DNA from 2 places in the Oceanobacillus sp. CF4.6 genome. Region 1 is predicted to be linked to the other one. Evidence: riboswitches for the same ligand, from Rfam matches in the RefSeq annotation. Region 1 holds a riboswitch; the other holds the start of a gene.
What was found. Region 1 has a riboswitch for thiamine pyrophosphate ahead of thiM (hydroxyethylthiazole kinase). Riboswitches for the same ligand answer to the same signal wherever they lie in the genome.
Positions count from the first base shown of each region.

Region 1 (7,665 bases):
GACTCGATTATTCCATTTAAATCTCTAGTTACAGGAAAGACCTCAGCGATATACGGAGCAAATCGATGTAATCTTTCATCTGCTTTTTGAATGTCCTCTTCAGTCAATGTAATGTTAGGTATAGCTTTTCCAAAAGATAAGTAGTTAGGATTCTCCCAAAATACTTCTTCGGTAGAGCTGATTTTCTCGAGCAACGGATAGTCTTTTTTCCATTGCTTTATTGTTTTACCTGCGATTAAATGGTTGTTCATTTGTATATTCCTCCTAAAATGTAAAAGTGAAAATGATATTTTTGCCGTGCTGGTATTTGTGGGTGAAGTTTTTTGTTCTTTTGAGGTGCACGAACCGTTCCCCTTGCTTCCAACCATAGCAGAAGGATAAAATTTGGTATAGATTTAATTCTAAATTTCCACTGAAACAGTGTATAATCAAAGTAATCATATTAAATGCGGCAGTACATATTTATGTTTAGGATAAGTAAAATTTATTTTGGGGAGTTTATTAATGATTAAACTAGGAATTATGACAAGTGGCGGAGATGCGCCTGGAATGAATGCTGCGATTAGTGCAGTTGTAAAAGCAGCGAGTTATCATCACATGGATGTAATGGGAATACAATATGGAATCCAAGGACTGGTAGATGGTAATATCTATCCACTGACTTCTGTTGAATTGGAAAACATTACGCATAAAGGTGGAACAATGCTAAAAACATCAAGCAGTCCAGAATTTATAGATGAGACAGGGAAAAACAAGGCGATTGCTTCATTAGATAAATTTGGGATAAATGCTTTAGTAATCATAGGCGGCAATGAGGCCCTTAAAACCGCTGAAAACTTGCAGCAAAAAGGGGTGAAAGTGATTGGTATACCTGCAACAATTGAGAATGATCTAACGTTTACAGATTATTCCATTGGTTTTGATACGACTATAAATACGATATTGGATAGTATTTCTAAAATTAAAGATACAAGTCTATCGCATGAAAAAACAACCATTGTGGAAGTGATGGGTAGAAATTGCGGGAGTTTAGCTTTATTTTCAGCTCTAGCGGGTGGAGGGGAAATCATTTCTACACCCGAAAGAAAATTGGATGTAAATACGATATGTTCTAAGTTATCTACAAGAATAAACAGTGGTAAAAGAGATAATCTCATTATAATAACCGAAAAACTATATGATATAGGGAAGTTACAAAAAGCTATTGAAGAAAAATTAAATATAGGTGTTAGAGCATCTGTATTAGGTATTTTACAAAGAGGTGGAAATCCATCTGCGTTTGATAGGATACTCGCAAGTAAAATGGGAATTGCAGCAGTAGAACTATTAAAGAATGGGCAGTCAGGCAAGGCCGTTGGAATAAGAGAAAATAAAATAATAAATGTTGAGCTTAACCAAGTAAATACGAACATGAAGGATGGACAAGAGAATTACCGTTTAGCTGAAATACTTTCATATTAAGAAGCATGGGACGGTTCTCATGGTTCTATGTTCAATATGAATGTTAATCTATTGCAAGTTCGTGCAATAAATCCGTAGAGGAGATTGAGATTATGTGAACAATCGGTTGTAATAAAGAGGTTCTTGCAATTTTCAACTAGGAAGCAAGAGGACGGACGATTCACCTGCTTCCCTTCTTGGTGTGCAGACTTTCCTTATTTTGTTGAATGATATCGATTGATTTTTAACGCTAAAATTAAAGAAGTGTAAAGTAGCCATCATAAATGGACTGCTTTACACTTCTTTTTTGAGCTAGCACATCGATTAGCTGAATAATTGCCACATTCGCGGATAAAGTTAGACAATCGCGGATATACGCCTAAAATTCGCGGAATTCCAGTGGCCCGGTATCTCATTCCACAAATGATCTAGACTTCTTGCTCTACACAGACGTCCCTAGCTTATCCTTTTCCGATAGCCATGTTTCAAATGTATACGACATTTCCCAGAATGCAAGTTCATATTCTTTGGCAATGATGAATTGATTTTTAATCTTTTCCTTTTCTGCTTCGCTTGCCTGGTCAGCTAATTCATCCATGAGGTTAATCATTTCCTGTGTCGATTCCTGAAACCAGCTACTAGCATACATGTTCAGCCAATTTTGATAGATTTTTTCTTCCGGTTTTGCATCCTTATATTGCAATCCGATATCGGCATACAACCAGTAACATGGCAGTATAGCAGCTACAATTTGGGCCAGACTGCCGGATAATGACGCTCGGTACAAATGGGATGTATAGGCATATGCAGTTGGCGCTGGTTTAAAATTTTCTATTTCCTCATTCGTAATCTTTAAAATTTCAGCATGCTCCTTGTGTACGGTTAGCTCTGCTTCAGTTGTTTTTTTTGCCTTTTCAGCAAGTCTTGCAGAAACATGAAAGTCATCTGCATGGGCAGCAGCGAAGGCATGCACCTTGCCGTAATGTTTCAAATAGTAGATGTCCTGCATAATATAGTTTTTGAACGTTTCCAGCGGTAAATCACCCTTGACAATTCCTTGTACAAACGGATGATTCAGGCTTAACTCCCAGCTTTGCTTTGTTGCTTCTCTCAACGACTCTGAAAAACGCATAAAAAATTCCTCCTCTATTTTAGTTTCTTACTGGTGAATTAGGAAATGGATATTTATTTTTTAACATCCACTTACGATAAATTTAATAGCCTACTTCTACTACAGCGTTAACGATATACATCAAATCGTTTTTATCTTGCTGTTCTTCAAGGAAAATTCCGCTTGTCGTTGCCATGCCACCGTTCATCACTTCAACGGTAACCGTACCATAGGGAATCAACTTTTTTATTCTTTTCTGATCTAATTTTTCCAAATCCCGCGGCAAGCCTAGTTTGACATTAACTTTCATGTTATTTAAGTCACCATCCGGCAGAATTTTTTTCATGCCTGGCATGGAATTGGAATGGATTGCATTCAGCACTGCGCGTTCAGACGCAATATTTACATCCTGTCCGTGGACATCCAAGCCTGTTCCTGTTTCAATAAATATGAGATTTTCCATTTTCTTTTCACTTCTCTCTATTAAAATAGTTTCAGAAAGGCTCCTTCTAAATACGGATAACCTATTGTTCCTGAATCTGTTTATATTTTTCTACTTTTTCATCTGTTAAGAAGTAAAGCTCATCAAGCAGTGCAGGAATAAATGTTCCAGGCCCCACTGCTTTTTTCATCGCTAACTCCGCTGCAATGCCATAACTTGCCACTGCATAGACACCCGCCTGGAATTTGTCATGGGCTACACTGACAAAAGGTCCAATAAGTGAGGAAAGCAGGCATCCGCTGGCAGTAATGTTTTGTAACATTTCATGGCCATTTTTACATAGAGAAGTTCGCACGCCATCGGTAATCACGTCTGTTTCTCCGGTGGAAATCACAACTGTATCATATTTTTTCGCCACAGCTTTTGCTATTCTCGGGTCATTTTTTTCAATCATGGAATCAGGTCCCTTTGCTTTGTCCAAAGCGCCTCCCAAAACGGCAATTTCCCCGGCATTAGCGCGAATTGCCGCAAGCTTTACTGTTGCAAGTATGTCGTTAATTATTTCTGTCCGAAAATCTGTCCCACCAACAGCAATGGGGTCAAGGATAACTGGAACTCCATTCTCATTTGCAGCCTTTCCAGCTTTTAACATAGCTTCCCCACGGTCCTCCGTTAATGTTCCAAGGTTCAACACGACTGCGTCGGCCATCGCTCCGTAGTCCTGTGCTTCTCTGGGAGTATGTGACATAGCAGGGGACGCGCCGATTGCGATTAGACCATTTGCGGCAAAATTACTCGCAACTTCATTCGTAATATTAAAAATAAATGGCTTGTCTTCTCTGATTTTTGCAATAAAATTCATCCGGATAGCTCCTCTCTGATAGGTTGAAAAATTAAAAAAACCACCCCAAATGGAGTGGTTGTATATACAATTTCAGCATATGTATACGTCGCCAACTCCACTTCCCTACGCTGGTATTAACCAGTTCAGGTTCAAAGGGATCAAGAAATGAATCATGTCTCAGCCAAACGGCACCCCTAGTGGATTTTTTTATTATTCTAAATAAAGCTTACTTCATTCTATTATAAAAGTAAAATGATATATGGCAGAGAAGAAGCATGGGGACGGTTCTCTTGCTTCCTTTTTCGTATGGAGAGGAAGCAAGAGAAACGTCCCCATGCTTATTTTTTATTATATTTTAATATGGTTCTGTGGCAAAATAGAATTTGCAAGATAAAATAAATGAGGTGTACATAATGCGAAAGGTAATTATTGATACAGATACTGCAGGAGACGATACGATAGCGCTATTAACTGCGCTTCATCATTTTAAAGTGGAAGGCGTTACGATTACTGGGGGAAATGTAGATTTTAATCAAGAGGTGGAAAATGCCCTTTATACCATTCAGGTTGCAAGTCCAAAAGAATACGTGCCAGTTTATAAAGGATATGAAGTGCCGATGACAATTACTGGTAATGAACATCATCAGACCGTTGAGGATGTTCATGGGAGTGATGGTATGGGTGATGCTTTTTTTGAAAAGGCAACACAAAGACCTGAGGCAGGGCATGCGATTGACTTTATTATAGAAAAAGTAAAAGCAAATCCGGGTGAAATCGCTTTACTCGCAATCGCGCCACTTACAAATATTGCAATGGCCATTAAAAAGGATCCTACAATTATAGCGGATATCCCACATATTTATATTATGGGTGGCACAAATAATTCATTAGGAAATATAACGCCAGCAGCGGAGTATAACTTTTATGTTGATCCAGAAGCAGCGAGAATCGTGTTGCATTCGGGAATCCCAATCACGATGGTTGGCTGGGATATGTGTACGAAATATTCCATTATGGATGAGGAGGACCATCAGGATATTGAAAAATTGGCTACAGCAGGTTCTGACTTCTTTATAAAAATTAATAAGGTCGTCCTGAAATTTAATAAAGAAGTTCATCGTCTGAATGGCACGACGCACCCAGACACACTATTAGTGGCAATTGCTGCAAATGAAAGCCTGATGAATGCTTTAAATCACTATTACGTTGATATCGAAACAAGAGGTGAATTAACTAGAGGATATAATATGGTCGATATTAATAACCGTACCGGTAAAATCCCAAATGTTCGCGTATGTGAAGTAGTTGACCGGGAAGGATTTAAGGAAGTTCTTTTGGACGTGTTGAGAGCGATAGAGTAGGTCAGATGCTGAATAAGGATCTAAGATGAAATAATTGTTGAACAAATTAATTGATGATGAAGTGGAAGCATGAGAGCACGTCCACTTCATACTCTCCTAGAACAGCGATTCGCGGAATAAACACCATATCCGCAGATAAATGTAGATGATGGGAGATAGGTCCCTTGTAATAGATATGTGCTAAAGTAGGGGGACTGTCATTTATAGATGTATTCTATCAAAAGGAGGAGTTCAAATGGCCTGGCTTTATGTGATTTTTGCTGCAATTGTCGAAGTGTTTTGGGTCATCGGTTTGAAATATTCGGATTCACTAATAGAGTGGATTTGTACAATTATAGTCATTATTCTCAGTTTTTATTTTGTAATTAAAGCATGTGAAAAACTACCAGCCGGAACCGTTTATGCCGTTTTTACAGGCTCTGGGGCCGCAGCAATTGTGTTGCTCGATTTTCTTTTGTTTGGAGCGGAATTTTCGATGGCTAAGGTTTTCTTTATCGGTTTAATTATCGTGGGTGTGATTGGAATTAAAATGACCACACCAAATGATAAACCTGCAGAACAGGGAGGAGATTAAAATGGCTTGGATTTTCCTTGTTATAGCGAGTTTGGGTGAAATATTTGGAGTGATGAGCATCAATCTTTATCTTCGTAAAAAGTCGATCGGCAGGTTACTCATGATTTTCTTAACGTTTGGTGGCGGATTTGTTTTTCTTTCCCTTGCGATGAGAGACATTCCGCTTGGTACTGCCTATGCGATTTGGACAGGGTTGGGTGCAGCCGGGGCGGTATTAATGGGTATCTTGTTCTTCAAAGAAGCTGCTGGTTGGAAACGAATCTTCTTTTTACTTTGTATTATAGCCGGTGCTGTGGGGTTGAAAGTACTTGGATGATTTTTTGGCCAATGGTAGATCCCACTGCTTTGATAAGAGAAGCGTATAAAGCGGTGGGGAATGGCACCGGGCAGATTCACGTGTTTCCTATTGTCTGTCTAACTAACGGTTTTTTTCCGTTTGATAATCATTTGCCAAATGCCTTTCATTTCACCGATTGTGATTGCAAGGAGGATAAGCACTACACCAAGCCATCTGGAAGGTGCGATATATTCGGCCAAACCGATATAGGCAACGACTACAGACACTGGAAGCTCAATGGCACCGAGAATGGTTGCTAGGCCTGCAGATATATGAGGGGTTGATATTGCAAACATAAGTGGTGTTAAGATGAGTCCACATAGGGCAAGGCAACCAGCATAGAACCATAAACTTCCACTACTTAAGGCATTGGCGCTTAGTGTCACATGTGGTGGAAATATAATAAAGATTAATAGAGCAGCACCTGTGATCATAATCGGTGTCCGAATCGTTGCCGGGACCTCAACAGCTACACGCCCGCTGAAAATAACAAATGCGGAATAGGAAAATGCTGCTCCAATTCCGAGTACAAAGCCGAGAAGTTTTATCTCGGTTAGCCCCCCATTAAACGCATCTGCTGCAAATAATACACCTACCAATGTTAGTATGACGGAAAGTATCGTTTGTTTGTTTGGTTTTTTTCGGCTAAAAATCCATTCAAATAATACGCCAATCCATACGAATTGGAATAGTAATACAACAGCAAGGGATGCTGGTAAATACTGCATCGAACCGTAATAAAGAACACTTGTAAGTCCGGTAAAGCTTCCCGCAATAACGAGGGAAAGCACGGTTTTGACGTTAAGTTTTTTAATTGCTTGTGGATGTCGTCTAAGGGCGAAAATTCCGATGGTCCAAAGCACGATCAAAGCAATGATGGCCTGTACCACGTTAATTTCACCGAGGGTCCAGCCTGCAGCATAACCTAATTTAATAAATAACGGGTTCAACCCGAAGAAAAAAGCTCCTAAAAGGAAAATGACGATAGCATGATGACGTTTCATATTTAATCCTCCATTATTGTTAAATAACATGGTGTATTTCTCAGTTGTCGGAAGGAAAAACCATAAATACTATCATAGCATATTTAGTAGGTTTTTGTGTGGGGGCTTGGTTAATGGAAATAACCGGTTTTTTAAGGCGAAGGTAGGCTTGGCAGTAAGATTACCAAAATAGTGGGATGAAGCAAGCGGCTTTTCTTATTTCTTTTTCTGTAAAGTACTTTTCTGTTATATTAGGTACGATAGGATTAGAAACAGTATGATGTAACTATTTAAGTAACTAATGCGACTAATTTTCTAAGAAGAGGTGAAAAAAATGAAAACAAAAAAATTGTATTTCCTATTGGTTAGTGCCTTATTTTTAGTGGTCTTAACTGCGTGCGGGGGGACCAATGAGAATGATGAGGGAACAGAAACGGAAACAGAAGAAAGCGAAGCGGATGTAACAGAGGAGTCAGCAGAACAAGAGGATATTGAAAACAATGAAGAAGCGGGTACTGAGGATTCTGCACCGGATGATGATCAAGATGAAGCTTCCGAACCTGCAGAAGAAGA
Region 1 is NZ_JBIMEX010000002.1:586,247-593,911, reverse strand. It holds gene ACHABU_RS06520 (D-serine ammonia-lyase) at 1-251, opposite strand, end outside; gene ACHABU_RS06515 (ATP-dependent 6-phosphofructokinase) at 505-1,461, shown strand; gene tenA (thiaminase II) at 1,883-2,572, opposite strand; gene ACHABU_RS06505 (Lin0512 family protein) at 2,655-3,014, opposite strand; gene thiM (hydroxyethylthiazole kinase) at 3,076-3,855, opposite strand; TPP riboswitch at 3,941-4,043, opposite strand; gene ACHABU_RS06495 (nucleoside hydrolase) at 4,251-5,198, shown strand; gene ACHABU_RS06490 (DMT family transporter) at 5,434-5,772, shown strand; gene ACHABU_RS06485 (DMT family transporter) at 5,774-6,088, shown strand; gene ACHABU_RS06480 (EamA family transporter) at 6,187-7,113, opposite strand; gene ACHABU_RS06475 (hypothetical protein) at 7,427-7,665, shown strand, end outside.

Region 2 (7,665 bases), on a different contig from region 1:
TGTTAAAATCTGTGGGATAACAACGATTGAAGCAGCCGACGCTGCAGTAAAGGCTGATGCTGATTTTATAGGATTTGTGTTTGCAGAAAGCAAGCGGGAAATCTCACCTGAAGCTGCTGCTTCCATAGCAGCTTCCATCCCTACTTCAATTAAAAAAGTCGGCGTATTTGTAAATGAGACAGTTGAAAACATGAAGCGAACCGCTGAGGTTGTTGGGCTCGATATTATTCAATTACATGGTGATGAACCAGCTGAAGTAGCGGAGCAATTGCCCTATGGAATTATTAAAGCTTTTCCAGCAGAAAAAGAAGCACTTGAAAATCTAAAAACATATCCTTGTGATTACTGCCTATTGGATACACCAGGCAAAAGGAGCCGTGGTGGAAACGGATCCGTATTCGATTGGAGTTTGCTTGAAAATCTGCAGTTGGATCACAGTAATATCATACTAGCCGGTGGATTAACTCCGGAAAATGTGGAACGCGGAATTAAAAAAGTGAAACCCGCAGCAGTCGATGTATCAAGTGGAGTTGAAACGGACGGGAAAAAGGATATTACTAAAATTCGAAAATTTATTACAAATGCCAAACAAACACGGAAGGATGAAGACTCATGACATCGTATACCATGCCAGATAAAACCGGAAAATATGGGGATTTTGGAGGAAGGTTCGTTCCAGAATTATTGATGCCTGCTGTAATTGAGCTAGAAGAAGCATATGAAACAGCAATGAAAGACCCTGATTTCATCAATGAATTAAACTATTATTTAAAACAATATATCGGGCGCGAAACACCATTATATTTCGCAGAGCAGATGACCAAAAACCTTGGTGGTGCTCAAGTTTACTTAAAACGCGAAGACCTAAATCATACAGGAGCACATAAAATCAATAACACCATCGGCCAAGCACTTTTAACGGTTCGAATGGGCAAGAAGAAAGTTGTTGCAGAAACGGGAGCAGGTCAACATGGCGTCGCTACAGCAACCGTATGTGCACTGCTTGGGCTTGATTGTATCGTGTTCATGGGTGAAGAAGATATTCGCCGGCAAAAATTGAATGTCTTCCGAATGGAGCTACTAGGTGCTGAAGTTAGAAGTGTCTCCCAAGGCAGTGGCACCCTGAAAGATGCGGTCAATGAAGCATTACGTTACTGGGTCAATCATGTGGAAGACACACATTATATTATTGGTTCTGTTGTCGGACCACATCCATTCCCGAAAATCGTTCGTGATCTGCAATCTGTTATTGGTTCCGAAACGAAAAAACAAATCATGAAACAGAATGGCAAGCTTCCAGAAGCTGTCATTGCCTGTGTCGGTGGTGGAAGTAATGCAATGGGTATGTTTTATCCATTTATAGAAGATAAGAATGTATCACTATTTGGAGTAGAAGCTGGTGGTGCCGGCATCGAAACAAATAAACATGCAGCAACATTAACAGGTGGAAATATTGGTGTATTACACGGGACAATGACATATCTCTTGCAGGATGCGCACGGCCAAATTAAAGAAGCCTCCTCCATTTCTGCAGGTCTGGACTATCCTGGAGTGGGGCCAGAACACAGTCATTTACACGAGACAAATCGTGTCACATACACATCAATCACTGATGAGGAAGCACTTGATGCATTTCAATATTTATCAAAAACAGAAGGAATTATCCCGGCATTGGAGAGTGCTCATGCAGTGGCATATGCCATGAAGCTCGCGCCTGAAATGTCACCAGATGAGACAATTGTCATCTGTCTTTCAGGCCGCGGGGATAAAGATGTAGAACAAGTAAAAGACCGGATTGGAGGAAAATTATAATGGGCAAAGCAAAATTAGAAAAAGCCTTAAAGGAAAAAATCAAATCCAATCAAAATATATTTGCTCCATATATTATGGCTGGTGATGGCGGACTCGATATTTTGGAAGAGAGAATAAATTTTATACAGGAATGTGGGGCATCAGCAATTGAACTTGGTATCCCCTTCTCGGATCCAGTTGCAGATGGTCCAACTATTCAAGAGGCTGGCATACGTGCATTAGACAATGGTACAACCTTAACAAATGTATTAGAGACATTGCAATCTACGAAAGAAAATCGCTCTATTCCAATTGTCATCATGACTTATTTAAATCCCATTTTAGTTTACGGGATAGAAAAATTTGCTGTAGACGCAGCGAACGCAGGGGTTGATGGTATTATTATACCTGATTTGCCAATGGAGGAAGAACACATTATTTCCCCCTCTTTAAGTGATCATGATATTGCATTTGTCAGGCTTGCCGCAATGACAAGTCCAAAAGAACGTTTAGTGGAACTCGCAAAGCGTTCAGAAGGATTCCTATATGCAGTGGCTGTCAATGGAACGACAGGAGCCCGGACAAAACATGATACGAATGTAACTTCCTACCTGGATGATTTAAAGAAATATAGTGATGTACCTGTATTAGCTGGTTTTGGGGTGTCCAATACAGAACAGGCACATGCACTTAGTAAGCATTGTGATGGGGTAATTGTTGGAAGCAAAATCGTTCAGCTTTTACACGAAAAACAATTTAAGGAAGTTAATCGCTTGATTGAAGGAAGTATCCTTGCAGAAGTGAAAAGTTAGATAAGCGGCTTTCATATCGTATTAATTTTGGATTACATGAATTATCAAACTTATCTTTACATTTCCAAAAATTACAAGTAAACTTTAATAGTAAACACTTAATTAATTAAATAAATACGCACTAGGGGAGCTTTTAAGGCTGAGAAATACCTTCTATCGGTATTGACCCTTTGTACCCGATATGGATAATACTATCGTGGGGAATGTGCAGTCGATGTGTATTTTTTAACCTTCACTAAAAGGACTGCAGTCTATTTCCTGCAGTCCTTTTTAGTGAAGAATTTTGGATATAGGAGGTGAAAATATTGAACAGGCAATGGGCATTTATTGATACGGGTCTAAATGATGCGGCAATAAATATGGCGTTTGATGAATGTTTAATCAATTGGCATAGTGAAGGGAAAATCCCCCCAACACTCCGGTTCTATGGATGGTCGGCTCCAAGTCTATCTGTTGGGTATTTCCAAAAGGTGGAAAATAAAATTGACTTTGAAGCAATCGTACGCCATAACTGCCAGTTTGTTCGTCGATTGACCGGCGGCAGTGCGGTACTACATGACGACGAACTAACATACAGTTTGGTTATTTCTGAAAGTGAACCTGGCATTCCAAAGTCCGTACAGGAAGCTTATTACACTTTATCAAAGGGTGTTTTGGAAGGATATAAAAATTTAGGTATTCCCGCTGAATATGAACTGGAAAAGAAACGCTCAGAGTCAGGAAGAACAGCTATATGCTTCGAAAAACCGGCAATCTACGAAATGGTAGTGAATGGGAAAAAGTTATCTGGTAATGCACAAACAAGAAAAAAAGGTGTACTGCTGCAACATGGTTCTCTACCAATTAGCATTAACACGACAATGCTATTTGATTTATTTCAATTTTCTACCGATAAATTACGCGAAAGACAGCGAAATGGCTTTTCTAAGAAAGCGATTACAATCAATCAGTTAACAGATGAAAAAGTGAATGATGAAATATTGAAAAAGGCTTTTAAAGAAGGTTTCAAGAACGGATTAAATATTGATTTCCATCCGCTAAAACTGTCAGAAGATGATTGGAATGAAGTGAAAGAACTAGCCAAGACAAAATATGAATTGGATATACGGGATACTAACTTAGATAAGGAGCGTGCAAACATTGACAAAACAGGCAGAGTACATTCGTAAACCCGAATGGTTAAAAACGAAAATTAATACTAATGATTCCTACAAAAAATTAAAGAACTTAATGCGTGATAAGCGACTAAATACAGTTTGTGAAGAAGCAAAATGCCCTAATATCTATGAATGCTGGAGTGAGCGGAAAACAGCTACATTTATGATTTTAGGTGATACATGTACACGTGGTTGCCGATTCTGTGCGGTTAAAACAGGACTACCTAACGAACTTGACTGGGGTGAACCGAAACGTGTTGCTGATTCGGTTGAAATTATGGGACTGAAACATGTTGTTGTAACAGCGGTAGCTCGTGATGATCTAGCTGATGGTGGTGCAGCTGTTTTTGCCAATACGGTTCGGGCAATTCGGGCACAACGCCCCGGATGTACGATTGAAATCCTCCCATCAGATATGAAAGGTGATTATGAAAGTTTACATACATTAATGGACAGTGAGCCCGATATCTTTAATCACAATATTGAGACGGTTAGACGATTAACCAAACGTGTTCGAGCAATTGCCAAGTATGATCGGTCTCTCCTGCTTCTTAAGCGCGTAAAGGAGATTGCACCAAATGTCCCTACAAAGTCAAGTATCATGTTAGGTCTCGGGGAAACGAAAGAAGAAATCGTGGAAGCGATGGATGACTTATTAGCGCACAATGTCGATATTATAACCATTGGCCAATATTTGCAACCAACGAAAAAGCATTTAAATGTTGAGCGTTACTACCATCCGGATGAATTTGAAGAGTTAAAAAGAATTGCTTTAGAAAAAGGTTTTTCTCATTGTGAATCTGGTCCTCTTGTACGCTCGTCCTATCATGCTGATGAGCAGGTTAGCCAAACCTCTGCCCAAAAAAGAATTGACTATATGAAGGGTGTCGAGTCACAAGAAGATAAAGAAGTTAATTTTAAATTTTAATTTAAGCTTTCATATTTTAAAGGACCCCAACAATTTGCTTGGGGCCCTTTAACTAGGAATAATTTTTAAGCCCAAAAATGGATATCGTTCGATGCTACATATTTTTATTATCTTCATTAAAAAAAGGAGAAGCCAATGTTAATCGACCTCTCAGGTAATCATGGGTTGTTGGAATAAATCTATGACTACTATTGTCTAGATTTATACTTTATGTATATGTATCAGCTAGATGCCTTGTCTCGTCACTTTAACTACTGTAAACGTCCATTTTTTTAAAATCAGTAAAAATCCTTAAGCAAGTTGCACTTAAGGATCCTAAAATTATTGATTATCCTCTTTATTTTTAAACTTCCGTTCACTTTGTGAGGCATCTTTTGTTTTTGTTTTCTTCTTTTCATCTTTCATTTCAATCTTTAAATCTTCCAGAGGGATATCATCTGCAAACTTTTGATTTTCAAACTCATCGAGCTTCGTTCTGTCTTCCTCATTCCATTTTGTCTTTTCTTTGTTTGGTGATTGTTTATCCTGATTACTCATTACGTTCACCTCAATTGTCTTGTTTTAGTTCACTTATCCATTCTGATTAAGATATAAACATCATTTATGATTAAAATTCCCTTTCTTACTATACTAGAGTTAAGGCATATTACTCGGAGGTATAAAAAATGAGAGAATTTGAAGAACTTTCATCAATTCAAACAGTGGATAATTTTATAGTAGCAAATGAACTATCTGAGTATTGCAGACAGAATGAGCCACTACTGCGGAGTTTTGAGCCACCGTTTGCGGACAATTGAGCCAGTGAATGCGGAGTGGAGAGCCACTGATTATCATGAGAGAAAAATAGGCTTTTTCTATTTGCTGTCGACTTAGGGAACATAGTGCCGTTTTCTGATGAATGTAAATTTATTGTGTATTTTTTATAATTATCCAAACGATGGGTTGATTCCGAAGACTACTGGCATGTCGGTCCAAGTTTCCAACGACTATCTTACATGTGTTTATAAGGAGGTAAAACAATGAAGAAACGAAACGCTATCATCGGAGGTATTTTAGGGACAGCGCTTGTTATTTCTGGATTTCTTTTACAAGATGAATCCACATCAGCAGATTCATTTGAAAAGGTGAAGGTAACAGAAAATAATAAAGTAAAGTCCGAAAGCGTTGAAGGAATGGTGCAAGAGAAAGTACCGTTCGAGATTCGTAAGCCTGCGGTTATTCCGGAAGGATTGGTACCGGTGGAACCCAAAACAAAGACCATCACCCAAGGAGCCAATAAGTTAAATGTGATGCAGCAAGGATGGGTGGATAAAGATGCGGACAAAAAGTTAAAGTATCAACAAAAAGAATTGTTAATTACCCAATCCAGTGATGACGGATCAGTAAAACCAACGGAGATTCTTTCAAAAGGGGAAAAAATTGAGGTATCTGGTGTAGATGCTTGGTTGATTAGCCGAGGCGAACATAATCCTGTCCAAATCATGTTCTGGAAAGATAATCAGTATTTTAATGTCAGAGGTATGAACATCGAAGTGGACAAACTAATCGAAATTGCTGAATCTCTATAATAAGCAAAAAATAAAAGCCGGTAATTCCTAGTTAAAGGGATTGCCGGCTTATTTAATGTACGCTCTAGTTGCGAATTTCATAGGGACTGTATTTCTGGAGTGACCAGTACTTGAACTAATTGTTCGTTGACTGATTTCTTCATAATGCAGTTCCAGAATCCTACGAAAATTAATCATAAAAAAACCTCCTGTATAATAAAGTCATGCTTATATGCATGCATTTTTTATTATACTAGAGGTTTTCCTATTTATCTTGCTGACTCTCCTGTCCGCAAACGGTGGCTCATTTTTCCGCACTGACTGGCTCAAAAGTCCGCATAAGTGGCTCAATTTATATGCAATAATCAAACTATCCTTTCTCTATATTTCCAGACCAAATTGCAGTGTGTGTCATGGACTACTCCCACAAGTTCGAGCGTTGATGGGAAAATATCCAGAAATTAAACTGGGACACATCAATGCCGAAGCTGTAGAAGAAGTAGCTGGACGCTTTTCCATTTTTACCGTCCCTGTATTATTACTCTTTGTGGATGGAAAAGAATATGTACGTGAAGCACGAATTGTCCATATGGATCTATTTGAAGAAAAACTGGATAAAATATATGAAAACGTGGTCAGATAAAACCGACCACGTTTCTTACTTTAACTCCATTTCATAAATATTTAATATATAATCCAGTTGAGTCTCTTTCAAATTTTCCGTTACTATTACTCCTTCATATTTTATTTCCCCAGAGTCTAAGTCGATAACAAGTAATGGTGCTTCAGTATTCTTATTTTTTTCATGACCAACTAAATATAATTCTCCGTTTTTTATTTTCATACTAAAGTGATCATTCAAGCTATTACCACTATTTATATTGGAAAGATTGATCGTTTTTAAATTCTCGATCTTTTTACTGTCCATGTTAAAGGATGCAACCTTTATGTCTTTATCCGCCAGTTCAATACTATAAAGTGTTGAATCATTTAAATAGATGGACCCACTTGACACTTGTATTTCTTCTGGCAATTGAATACTTTCCAGCTCATTTGTTTTCAAATGATAGGCTATTAATTCACTTTCATTAGGTTCGAGATAATAATTTCCATCCGCATGCTGTACTTCTTTCATATATTCCTTTATGAAAACGAGATGTTTTGCTGATCCTATATCGGATTGGTCATGAATTAGATTCACATGAGCAAATTGTGCACTAGCTTGTTCTGGATTCACTTGTATAACTTCATCAGTAACTAACTTCTCATCTGTAATATTTAACCTATATACATGTATTTCATCTGATCTCCCATTTACAGAATGATTAACCGTTGTTACGATCATTTCATTGTTTAAAACTTGAACATCCTCAATTTGAACGTAATTGTATTTGTTCTTTTCCGAAATATTTATTGTAAAATCTTTTGTC
Region 2 is NZ_JBIMEX010000009.1:115,248-122,912, forward strand. It holds gene ACHABU_RS14345 (phosphoribosylanthranilate isomerase) at 1-616, shown strand, start outside; gene trpC (indole-3-glycerol phosphate synthase TrpC) at 1-6, shown strand, start outside; gene trpB (tryptophan synthase subunit beta) at 613-1,812, shown strand; gene trpA (tryptophan synthase subunit alpha) at 1,812-2,603, shown strand; TPP riboswitch at 2,717-2,824, shown strand; gene ACHABU_RS14360 (lipoate--protein ligase family protein) at 2,909-3,772, shown strand; gene lipA (lipoyl synthase) at 3,744-4,688, shown strand; gene ACHABU_RS14370 (hypothetical protein) at 5,010-5,225, opposite strand; gene ACHABU_RS14375 (hypothetical protein) at 5,354-5,485, shown strand; gene ACHABU_RS14380 (DUF4367 domain-containing protein) at 5,708-6,256, shown strand; gene ACHABU_RS14385 (hypothetical protein) at 6,305-6,433, opposite strand; gene ACHABU_RS14390 (thioredoxin family protein) at 6,597-6,878, shown strand; gene ACHABU_RS14395 (hypothetical protein) at 6,894-7,665, opposite strand, start outside.
Region 2: another riboswitch for thiamine pyrophosphate. It lies ahead of ACHABU_RS14360 (lipoate--protein ligase family protein); the one in region 1 lies ahead of thiM (hydroxyethylthiazole kinase).